3 regions of the Mesobacillus sp. MER 48 genome follow, and region 2 is predicted to be linked to each of the others. Evidence: riboswitches for the same ligand, from Rfam matches in the RefSeq annotation. Region 2 holds a riboswitch; each other region holds the start of a gene.
The links. A riboswitch is a leader RNA that binds a small molecule or an ion and turns the genes downstream of it on or off. The one in region 2 is predicted to bind S-adenosylmethionine.
Positions count from the first base shown of each region.

Region 1: it holds a riboswitch for S-adenosylmethionine, as region 2 does, so the genes downstream of both, M3593_RS16330 (sugar ABC transporter substrate-binding protein) here and M3593_RS18890 (methionine ABC transporter ATP-binding protein) in region 2, are expected to answer to the same signal.
Region 3: it holds a riboswitch for S-adenosylmethionine, as region 2 does, so the genes downstream of both, metK (methionine adenosyltransferase) here and M3593_RS18890 (methionine ABC transporter ATP-binding protein) in region 2, are expected to answer to the same signal.

Region 1 is NZ_JAMAUR010000004.1:306,924-310,205, forward strand. It holds gene M3593_RS16325 (dynamin family protein) at 1-1,322, shown strand, start outside; SAM riboswitch class I at 1,478-1,582, shown strand; gene M3593_RS16330 (sugar ABC transporter substrate-binding protein) at 1,685-2,785, shown strand; gene M3593_RS16335 (sugar ABC transporter ATP-binding protein) at 3,097-3,282, shown strand, end outside.
Region 2 is NZ_JAMAUR010000006.1:148,565-151,846, forward strand. It holds gene M3593_RS18885 (methionine ABC transporter permease) at 1-126, opposite strand, end outside; gene M3593_RS18890 (methionine ABC transporter ATP-binding protein) at 116-1,147, opposite strand; SAM riboswitch class I at 1,388-1,491, opposite strand; SAM riboswitch class I at 1,581-1,684, opposite strand; gene map (type I methionyl aminopeptidase) at 1,860-2,603, opposite strand; gene M3593_RS18900 (ZIP family metal transporter) at 2,861-3,282, shown strand, end outside.
Region 3 is NZ_JAMAUR010000009.1:26,384-29,665, forward strand. It holds gene pckA (phosphoenolpyruvate carboxykinase (ATP)) at 1-595, opposite strand, end outside; SAM riboswitch class I at 1,397-1,537, shown strand; gene metK (methionine adenosyltransferase) at 1,824-3,026, shown strand; gene asnB (asparagine synthase (glutamine-hydrolyzing)) at 3,281-3,282, shown strand, end outside.

The DNA.
Region 1 (3,282 bases), on a different contig from region 2:
CGGGGGTCAACCGAAATAACTATGATAGGCATCCGCTCTATAATTACTTGAGATTTGCCGATAGTCTGCTGTTCGTTCTTAATGCGAGTGATCCTTTTACGGAAAAAGAAAGGGATATACTCGGGAAAATATCAGAGTTTTTCCCGGATCTGAACATTCACTTCCTGTTGAATAAGATTGATGTGATATACGGACAGCAGGAAGCGACGGAAGTTTTCGACCAGACATGGGCAGAGGTCAGCCAATACTATCCGGATGCAAAAATGTTCGCCTTCTCATCCAATTACGATAATGCCCAGCAGCTGAAGGATTTCTCCAATTTTATTAAAACAACTAGAAACGCAGTCGACCTTGACCAGGAACGCACTGCGAAACTGCAGTTCTTTGTCAGACGAGCGATCACGTATTTGCTCGATAAGCGGGTTGAAATTGAAAATAACCATATGGAGTCCATCAGTTGGAATGAAGAAATGGTCAGCAAGCTGAATGGTGCCATCAATCAGTTAGGCGATATTGAAGAGGAAAAGTCACGCTCTATCCAGAAGTCATTCCGTAAAATCAAGGATGAAACGCGTGCGGAAATCATCGAGAAGGTTCCAGAATTGCTGCGCAGCTGCTCTGACTTGGTGACGGAGGATAGTGATTTTGGTAAAATCCATTCGGAAATGGACCAGGAAATGAACAAGCGAATCGAAGAATATCTGGAAAAAACAGTATTGCCAAAGTTCCATTCCGATTTGAATGACTGGATCCAATTTTCGAAAGATGAGTTTGACCAGAGCCAGAATTATCTGGACGAAATGGCAGAGGGATTTAACTCGATGTACGGAGAAGAACGGATCAGCCTTGACTGTGACTTCAGGGTACTCGATGACTGGCGCCGTGACGGGGATCGAATGACGAATGGGGTACACTATGAGAAGGCTAACATCATGAATCGTTCGACCCCTCAAGCCTTTTTCCTGAAAAGCGCAGGAAAGCTGCTTGGCGTGCTGCCGCAAAACAATACGATGCTTTATAACAGGTATAAATCCTATCTGGAGACAGAGGATTATTATGAAATTGGCGTAACCATCGCCAAGAAATTCCTGCAGCAATTCGAGATCTTCGAGAAATCGATTGAACGCGATGTGAACTTGTTCTTCAAACAGCCTTTCATTGTTCTAGAAGAATCTGTAGAAGAAGCTAAGAACGAAATCGAACACGGTAAAAATGAATTGGAAAAATTGAGAGTCAACCCGGAATTGTACCGCGATCCATTGACGCTTTATGAAGTGAAACTTCGTCAGTCTGAATGGATGACCGCAGCGGGCAGAGGTTGATTTTGAAAAGAAGATTCCCGGATTTGGGGGTCTTCTTTTTTTTGAGACGCTTTTCTAGGAATATAAATTTAATTTTCATAATAGTATTGACAATATGATTACAGGAGTTTAAAGTAAAGTTTATCAATTTGCCAGATTAATTTAATAACGAAATTCTCTTATCAAGAGTGGCAGAGGGACTGGCCCTATGACGCCCGGCAACCGTTCCATCAGGAATTGGTGCTAAATCCTGCAAAACGATATGTTTTGGAAGATAAGAGAGGAATCTGACCTTTTCATCATTTTGCGTTCGAAACCTCTCTTTTCTGGAGAGGTTTTTTTATTTGGGTTAGCTGAGCAGACACATTAAGGGGGAAATGCAGATGAAAAGAGTTGGATTTAAAAAGGTGTTTTTAACGGCGGTGGCTTCAGCATTGCTGCTGACGGGCTGCGGCGGTGGAGAAACGAAGACGGCAAGCGGTCCTATTGAGGGAGTTCCGGAGCGTTTTGCAAAAGGTGAGGAAGTCAAAATCAAAGTCATCCGCAAGATTGGCGGAGATGATCATACTGCGCAGTTTTTAGCCGGAGCGAAGGCAGAAGGGGAGGCGCTTGGCTTCAAGGTGGACGTTTTCACCGCTAACGGAGATACAGCAAAATTCCATGACGCCATCAACCAGGGGCTGCAGCAGGACTATGATGGATTCATCATTTCCCACGGAGATGATGCCGCAACGGTTAATGATGTGAAAAAATTGACGGATAAGGGCAAAAGTGTCGTGACATTCGATTCAAATCCCGATCTGGCGCAGGTTGAAGGAGTCACACTTACTTCCCAGGATGACGAAGCACTGGCAACCCAGGCACTCGACCAGCTTGTGAAGGACCAAAATGGTGAAGCGAATATCGTTTACCTTTGGGTCGATGGCTTCCCGCCGATGGTCAGAAGAAATAAAGTTTACCAGGAAACGCTGAAGGCAAACCCTGGAATCAAAGAGGTTGAGAGATTTGGAGTTGCCGCAGCCGATACAAGTGTACAAACGCAGAATGCAGTTGCAGCGATGTTAAACAAACATCCAAAAGGGGAAATTGACTCAATTTTCGCGACATGGGATGCATTTGCGATTGGCGCAGCTCGTGCCATTAAGGAAGCTGGCCGCGATGAAATCAAGATTTACGGAATTGATGTTTCCAATGCTGACCTTCAGGAAATCCAGGGAGAAGGCAGCCCATGGAAATACACAGCAGCCGTTGATCCGAAGCTGATTGGTGAGGTGAATATGAGATTGCTGGCGAAAAAGCTGGCTGGCGAAGAAACACCTGCAGCTTATGACCTTGAAGCCTCACTGATATCACAGGAAGAGCTTCAGCAGTCAAAAAATTCAGTTAACATGGCCAACCTCGCAGAAATCATCGACGAATGGGGCAAATCGGATGCATTTTTAGAAGATTGGATGAAAAAATTGAAGGATCACTATAAGAAATAACCATTGAAAGGGTTGTCTGATAAGTTTTATAACGACTTTTTTAGCGACTTTTTCGATTATATAGCGAGTTTTCCAATTATATAGCGACTTTTTCGATTATATAGCGAGTTTTCCAATTATATAGCGACTTTATCGATTATATAGCGAGTTTTCCGATTATATAGCGAGTTTTTCAGTTATATAGCGAGATTCTAATTTTTATAGCGAACTAGAAATTCTGTGCGATTTTTTCCAGTTAAGAGAAACAAGACAGACACTCTCAAACAAAAGAGAGTGTCTGCTTTGCAGAATGGAAGGGAGGGGGAACACGGATGATACTTGAAATGAAAAACATCAGTATTGAGTTTCCCGGCGTAAGGGCGCTGAACGGTGTGGATTTCAATACGGAAACTGGCAGGATCCACGCATTGATCGGCGCGAACGGCGCAGGCAAGTCTACATTGATGAAGGTGCTTTCCGGCGCGCATGATCATTACACGGGAGAAATCCAGTTTGAT
Region 2 (3,282 bases):
TTTTCTCGTCACGACAAGCGCAATTCCAAGGGGAACTCCAAGGACTGCCGAAAACAGCAGGGAGAACGCGACCATTTGCAGTGTTTCAATTAATGCCTGGATGATTTGTTCTGAATTAACTAGCATGTGCGGTCACTTCCTTTATGTTGACTTTTTGCTGATTGATAAAATTAAGAGCCCTTAAAATTTCTTTATCACTTCCCTGGAACTCGACAATCAGGTTGCCGAATGGAATTCCCTGAAGCTCGGTGATATTTCCAAACAGAACATTGACATGGATATCAAAATTCTTTGACAGCTGTGACAGCAGCGGCTCGCCTGCTGACTCACCGACGAAGTTGATCCTAAATACCTTTTGAAGCCCCGAATGTCCTTTGATGATTCTGCGGACGGAATCTGGAATATTGTCATTCATGATGGTGCTGACAAAATTTCTGGCTGTTACTGTTTTGGGAGCTGAAAAAACTTCAAATACTGAGCCTTCCTCAATGATTTTACCTTCCTCGATGACCGCCACCCGGTCACAGATTTCCCTGATGACAGACATTTCGTGGGTAATGATTAATATCGTGATGTTGTACTCCTTGTTGATTTTTTTCAAAAGCTGAAGAATCGAACTTGTAGTCTGCGGATCCAGGGCCGAAGTTGCTTCATCACAAAGCAGGATCTTTGGCTGGGTTGCCAGCGCACGGGCAATGCCGATTCGCTGTTTTTGTCCGCCTGAAAGCTGGTCCGGATAATTGTCCGCCTTATCAGCGAGACCTACAAAGTCGAGGAGCTGATAAACCCGCTCTTTGATTTTCGCCTTCGGAACCTTACCGAGGACAAGCGGCATTGCGACATTTTCAAATACGGTCTTGGAGTTCAAAAGATTGAAATGCTGGAACACCATCCCGATATTCCTTTTAACCTCACGGACTTCTTTAAGTGAAAGGGAAGTCATGTCGCAGCCATCGACAATCACCCGGCCGGATGTCGGGCGTTCCAACAGATTCACACAGCGGATCAGTGAACTTTTTCCTGCTCCGCTAAAACCAATGACCCCAAATATCTCTCCTTCTTTGATTTCCAGATCAATTCCATTAAGTGCCGGTACCTTTTTCCCGCGGCTTTCATAAACTTTCTCCACTTGTTCAAATGTAATCAACAGTCTTCCTCCTTTGTAGATTGAAAAGCGCAAGCGCCTTGTTCAGCCCCGACAAGCGCTGGAGGGCCGACCGGTGAAGTCGTTCTTTGACTTCATTGGGCGGACCGAAGCGACTCGAGGGGCTAGGCGCTGTAGCTAGACACTAATTTAATACAAAAGTTTATAGTTTCTTAAAAAAGAAAAAAACCTCTTCCAGGAAACAGGAAGAGGCATGCCGCAACGAATGCAGGACAAGATCTCTTCTTATCTCCCAAGCTATTGCTTGCTGGATTTGGCACAGTCCTCAATGTGAGTCCGCTGCCGAGGCTTCATAGGGCCAGTCCCTCCGCCTCTCTTGATAAGAAAGTCTCGATATTAATTTGTAGATGGGGATTATTGGAAAATAAAAAGTCCCCTTCAGAAAGAAGAGGACATGAATTAAAAAGTCGGCCTCTTCTTATCTGTCAAGCTCACGCTTGCTGGATTTGGCACAGTCCTCCATAGGAGTCCGCTGCCGAGGTGTCATAGGGCCAGTCCCTCAACCTCTCTTGATAAGAAGTAACGAATATTGAGTTGTAAATCTTGTTTATTACTTTACTGCGTCACAGATAATGTGTCAATCATTTTGTGGGAATTTTTTTAGAAACACGAAAAATAGGAATTTAGTATTAAATGGCAGAGAGCCGATAAAAATACAAAAACCCCTGCATCGGCAAGGGGTTCAAGTGGAATTTTATCTGGTAATAACGATAGGTCCATTTTTAGTGAGGATGATTGTATGCTCACATTGTGCAACAAAGCTGTTTTCCGTGACATAAGTCCACTCATCATGTTCGTATTGGAAAACTTCTTCCTCACCAGTGGAGATGAATGGCTCAAAAGCGATGACCATTCCTTCTTTCAATAGCTCGTCATCCCATGGCTCATTATAGTTGTAGATGTGATCGGGAGCTTCATGGATGGTCCGCCCGATTCCATGTCCTGTAAGGTTTTTAATTACATTAAGTCCGTTTTTCCGCGCAGTCGCCATAACCGCCTTGCCCAGTCCGCTTTTCTTCGATCCGGGTTTCGCCTTTTTCAAGCCTGCTTCAAAAGCCTCAACAGCTGTTTCGCATATCTTCGTTAAAATCGGATCACCTTGGCCAACGACAAAGGAGATTCCTGTATCGGCAAAATAACCATTTTTTGATCCGGAAACATCGATATTAACGATATCACCTTCTTTAATGACGCGGCTCCCTGGAATCCCGTGTGCTACTTCTTCATTCACACTGATGCAGGTGTATCCTGGGAAATTGTATTCGCCTTTCGGAGCAGAAATCGCTCCATTTTCTTCAAACATGGCGCCTGCTAGCTCGTCGAGTTCCTTTGTGGTAATTCCGGGCACTGTCTTTTGCACCAATTCCTCCCGAATCATGCCGACAATCCTGCCAATTTCTTTTAATCCGTTAAAATCTTCTTCTGTTTTTGCAATCATGATTTAATTCCCTTCCATGTATGAACTATTTTATTAGCGTATCCCTTTTTTTCGTGAAAATCCATTCATCTGGCTCAGTGCCTTCAGATAAAAAATAAATAGGATTGGAATTACGTATTGAATGTAGTAATCTTGATAAAACAAACTTAGCGCCGTCTGATTTATGCAGAACAAGATATATTCACCACTTCATTATCCATATAATACATTAAAATGAGTTACATTTGATTACAGAGCAAGTCTTAGGAGGAAAAAAGATGCTTGATTTTTTCATGGGATTCCATCCGGTTGTCCAGGCGCTGATTGGGACTTTGTTTACCTGGGGAATGACTGCTTTGGGCGCTGCTTTAGTATTTACAACGAAAAATCCAAACCAAAAGTTTTTGGATAGTATGATGGGTCTCGCGGCAGGAGTTATGATTGCTGCAAGTTTCTGGTCACTACTTGCTCCTGCGATTGAAATGGGTGAGGGAGGAAGCCTGCCGAGCTGGATGCCTGCTGCGACTGGTTTTCTTTTAGGCGGGTTGTTCTTAATGGTCGTAGATAAATTGATGCCCCATTTACATCCTAATTTATCAATGGAAAAAGCTGAGGGAATCCATCCCGAAAAGAAAAGACGAAGTACTTTGATGGTCTTGGCCATTACCTTGCACAACATCCCCGAAGGTCTCGCGGTCGG
Region 3 (3,282 bases), on a different contig from region 2:
ATTTCTTCATTTCGCCCGCATATTCCGTTCCGCCGATCAAGACGACGCGCTGTTCGAAGGAAACAATGATGAATGTTTCTGAGTTTGTTCCATCAACCTCTGGATCTGCTTTGAAAGTAGGAGCCGAAATGACCGTAAACTCGGATTCATGCTCAGGAAGCTCTTCCTCAGTCGGACGGATGAACAATTGATGGGCAAACAGGTTGTGCCATGCGTATTCATTGATGACCTGGATTGGCAGGCGGTATTTCTTATCCGCGCCGGCGAATCCCTTGAATACGAAAACTTCCTCTTTATCTTTAAGGAACTTCAATACCTTATTATATAGCTTCGTGAAGGATTCCTCGGAGATCGGCTGATTGACCGAGCCCCAGTCAATTTTGTCTTTCACGGATTCTTCTTCGACAATGAATTTATCTTTAGGTGAACGGCCAGTATATTTACCAGTAGTCGCTCTTACTGCTCCAGTTGATGTCAGAAGCCCTTCGTTGCGGTTCAGGACCTTTTCGACAAGCTGGGGCACAGATAGCTGTACCTGTACATTGCTTCCTTTTAATAATGCTGAAAGTTCATTTGATATTCCTACAACGTTCATCGGAGGATACCTTCCTTTTTTATAGATTCAAAATACGTATATCAACTTTCGAGAATCCAGTTCCAGCGCCTGACCGCTCGAGTCGCTTGGCTAGTGTCGCCTCCTAGAAATTCAGAAACTTCAACTCCGCCCGCCGAAGCAAAAAACGCTTCATTGCCGGAGTCTCCAGTTTCTGCGTTTCTGGGCAGACGGCTATACTTTTCGATTTTGGTCTGCCCAATGAAGACAAAAAACGACTTCGCTGGTCAGCCTCCAACGCTTGCCGCGGCAGGTCAAGGCGCTTCCACTTTTCTTGAAAGAATGATAATTTGTAAGTGTTTACATCTCGGTAATAGTATAACACATTGCTTCAATTAATCTATACTAATGATGAAAAAATTACCTTGTACCTAACTTGCGTTATATAATTCTTTCTTTATATAGTCAAGTAATATGGGTTGGTTTGACAACTTTTTATTTTAAGGCTCTGTTAAACAAGACTGTTGATTTTTGTTCCAGGCGCTTCGCTTTCCGCGGGGGAAGAATTATGAAAAAGCTCAAGTGCCAGCTTTTTCAAAGACCAAATTCTTCTTGGCTGGCGCTGAGCCTCCTCGTCGCTTTGCTCCTGCGGGGTCTCACCTAACCAGCTGCGCCCGCAGGAGCCTACGCGCCTTCCACTACAATCAACAGGTGTAAAAACAACATTGGGCTTTAACAGAGCCTATTTTAAAGAAATGGTTTCAACAACAATCGACATTTTTGTCGAGAAAATGATTGACATGGCCAGACAGGTTCGTTATGATTTTGATTTGAACGGATACTCTCTTATCCCGAGCTGGTGGAGGGACAGGCCCAATGAAACCCAGCAACCTGCAAACGAGAAAAACAGCCTAAGAATCAGCTGATCTTTTCCGGGCAAAGGTGCTAACCTGACGCAAGGGAATTGCCCTTGAACGATAAGAGCGAAAGGCGCGGTTAAAGCTAAAACCTTTCCTCACAATTGGAGAGGTTTTTTATATTGCTTTTTTCTGTCCGATGCATAGAAATGCAACTGGACTGCCTTCTTTGGTGTCATTGCTCCCGTGGGTGAAAATTAGGAAAAAAAGAAATTCACCATGAATCTTAAACAAATTTTTCTAATAAAAACTCAGCGTTTATTTCATACTACATAGGGAATGAGTACCGTATCAAACCGAGGTTTGTATTGGGACAGCCTCGATCAATTTTTATACATGAGGGAGGAACTCAGATGTCAAACAAACGCCGTTTGTTCACTTCTGAATCAGTAACAGAAGGCCATCCGGATAAAATTTGCGACCAGATTTCTGACGCGATTTTGGATGCGATCCTTGCTAAAGATGCTAACGCACGTGTTGCTGCTGAAACATCAGTTACAACTGGCCTTGTACTAGTTGCAGGCGAAATCACAACATCTACATACGTAGATATTCCTAAAATCGTACGTGAAACTGTCAAGGAAATTGGCTATACTCGCGCGAAGTACGGCTTTGACGCTGAAACTTGCGCAGTGTTAACTTCCATTGACGAGCAGTCTGCAGACATCGCGATGGGTGTTGACCAGGCTCTTGAAGCACGTGAAGGACAAATGTCCGATGCAGAAATCGAAGCAATCGGAGCTGGCGACCAGGGCTTGATGTTCGGTTTTGCATGTAATGAAACGAAAGAGCTTATGCCGCTTCCGATTTCATTGGCGCACAAAATTTCCCGCCGCCTGACTGAAGTGCGCAAGGAAGAAATCCTTCCATATCTTCGTCCGGACGGAAAAACTCAGGTAACGGTAGAATACGATGAGAATGACAAGCCAGTCCGCATCGACACAATCGTTATCTCAACACAGCACCATCCTGAAGTTTCGCTTGAGCAAATCCAGCGCAATCTTAAAGAACATGTCATCAACCCTGTCGTACCGGCAGAGCTGATCGATGAAAACACAAAATACTTCATCAACCCAACTGGCCGTTTCGTAATCGGCGGACCACAGGGTGACGCAGGTCTTACTGGCCGCAAAATCATCGTTGATACTTACGGCGGATACGCTCGCCACGGCGGAGGCGCATTCTCTGGTAAGGATCCTACAAAAGTTGACCGTTCAGCTGCATACGCTGCGCGTTATGTTGCGAAAAACATCGTCGCTGCAGGCCTTGCTGAAAAAGTTGAAGTTCAGCTTGCTTACGCAATCGGTGTTGCCCGTCCGGTATCTATCTCAATCGATACGTTCGGAACAGGCAAGGTAAGCGAAGATGTATTGATCGATGTTGTTGAAAACAACTTCGACCTTCGTCCAGCTGGAATCATCAACATGCTTGACCTGCGCAAGCCAATCTACAAGCAGACAGCTGCATACGGACACTTCGGCCGTTCTGACGTTGACCTTCCATGGGAGCGTACAGACAAGGCAGAGGCACTCCGCACTCAGGCTCAAGGTAAATAAAAAGGAACAACGGGAGTTGCATAGAAATATGTAACTCCCTTTATTATTTGCCGTCTAATTAGGGAGCGCCAGATATTTTCAAGGTTTGCACCTGGTCCAAAAGGTGTAAAATAAAGTATTACCTTAAATTTCCCTCAGATTTTACTGCAAAAATTTTGCGTTTAATGGTAGTATTAGATGGTATGTTTTTTGGAAGTAAAATTACTGGAAAATCACAATAAATTTTTTCTGAAATGGAGAAGGTGAAGTACATAAT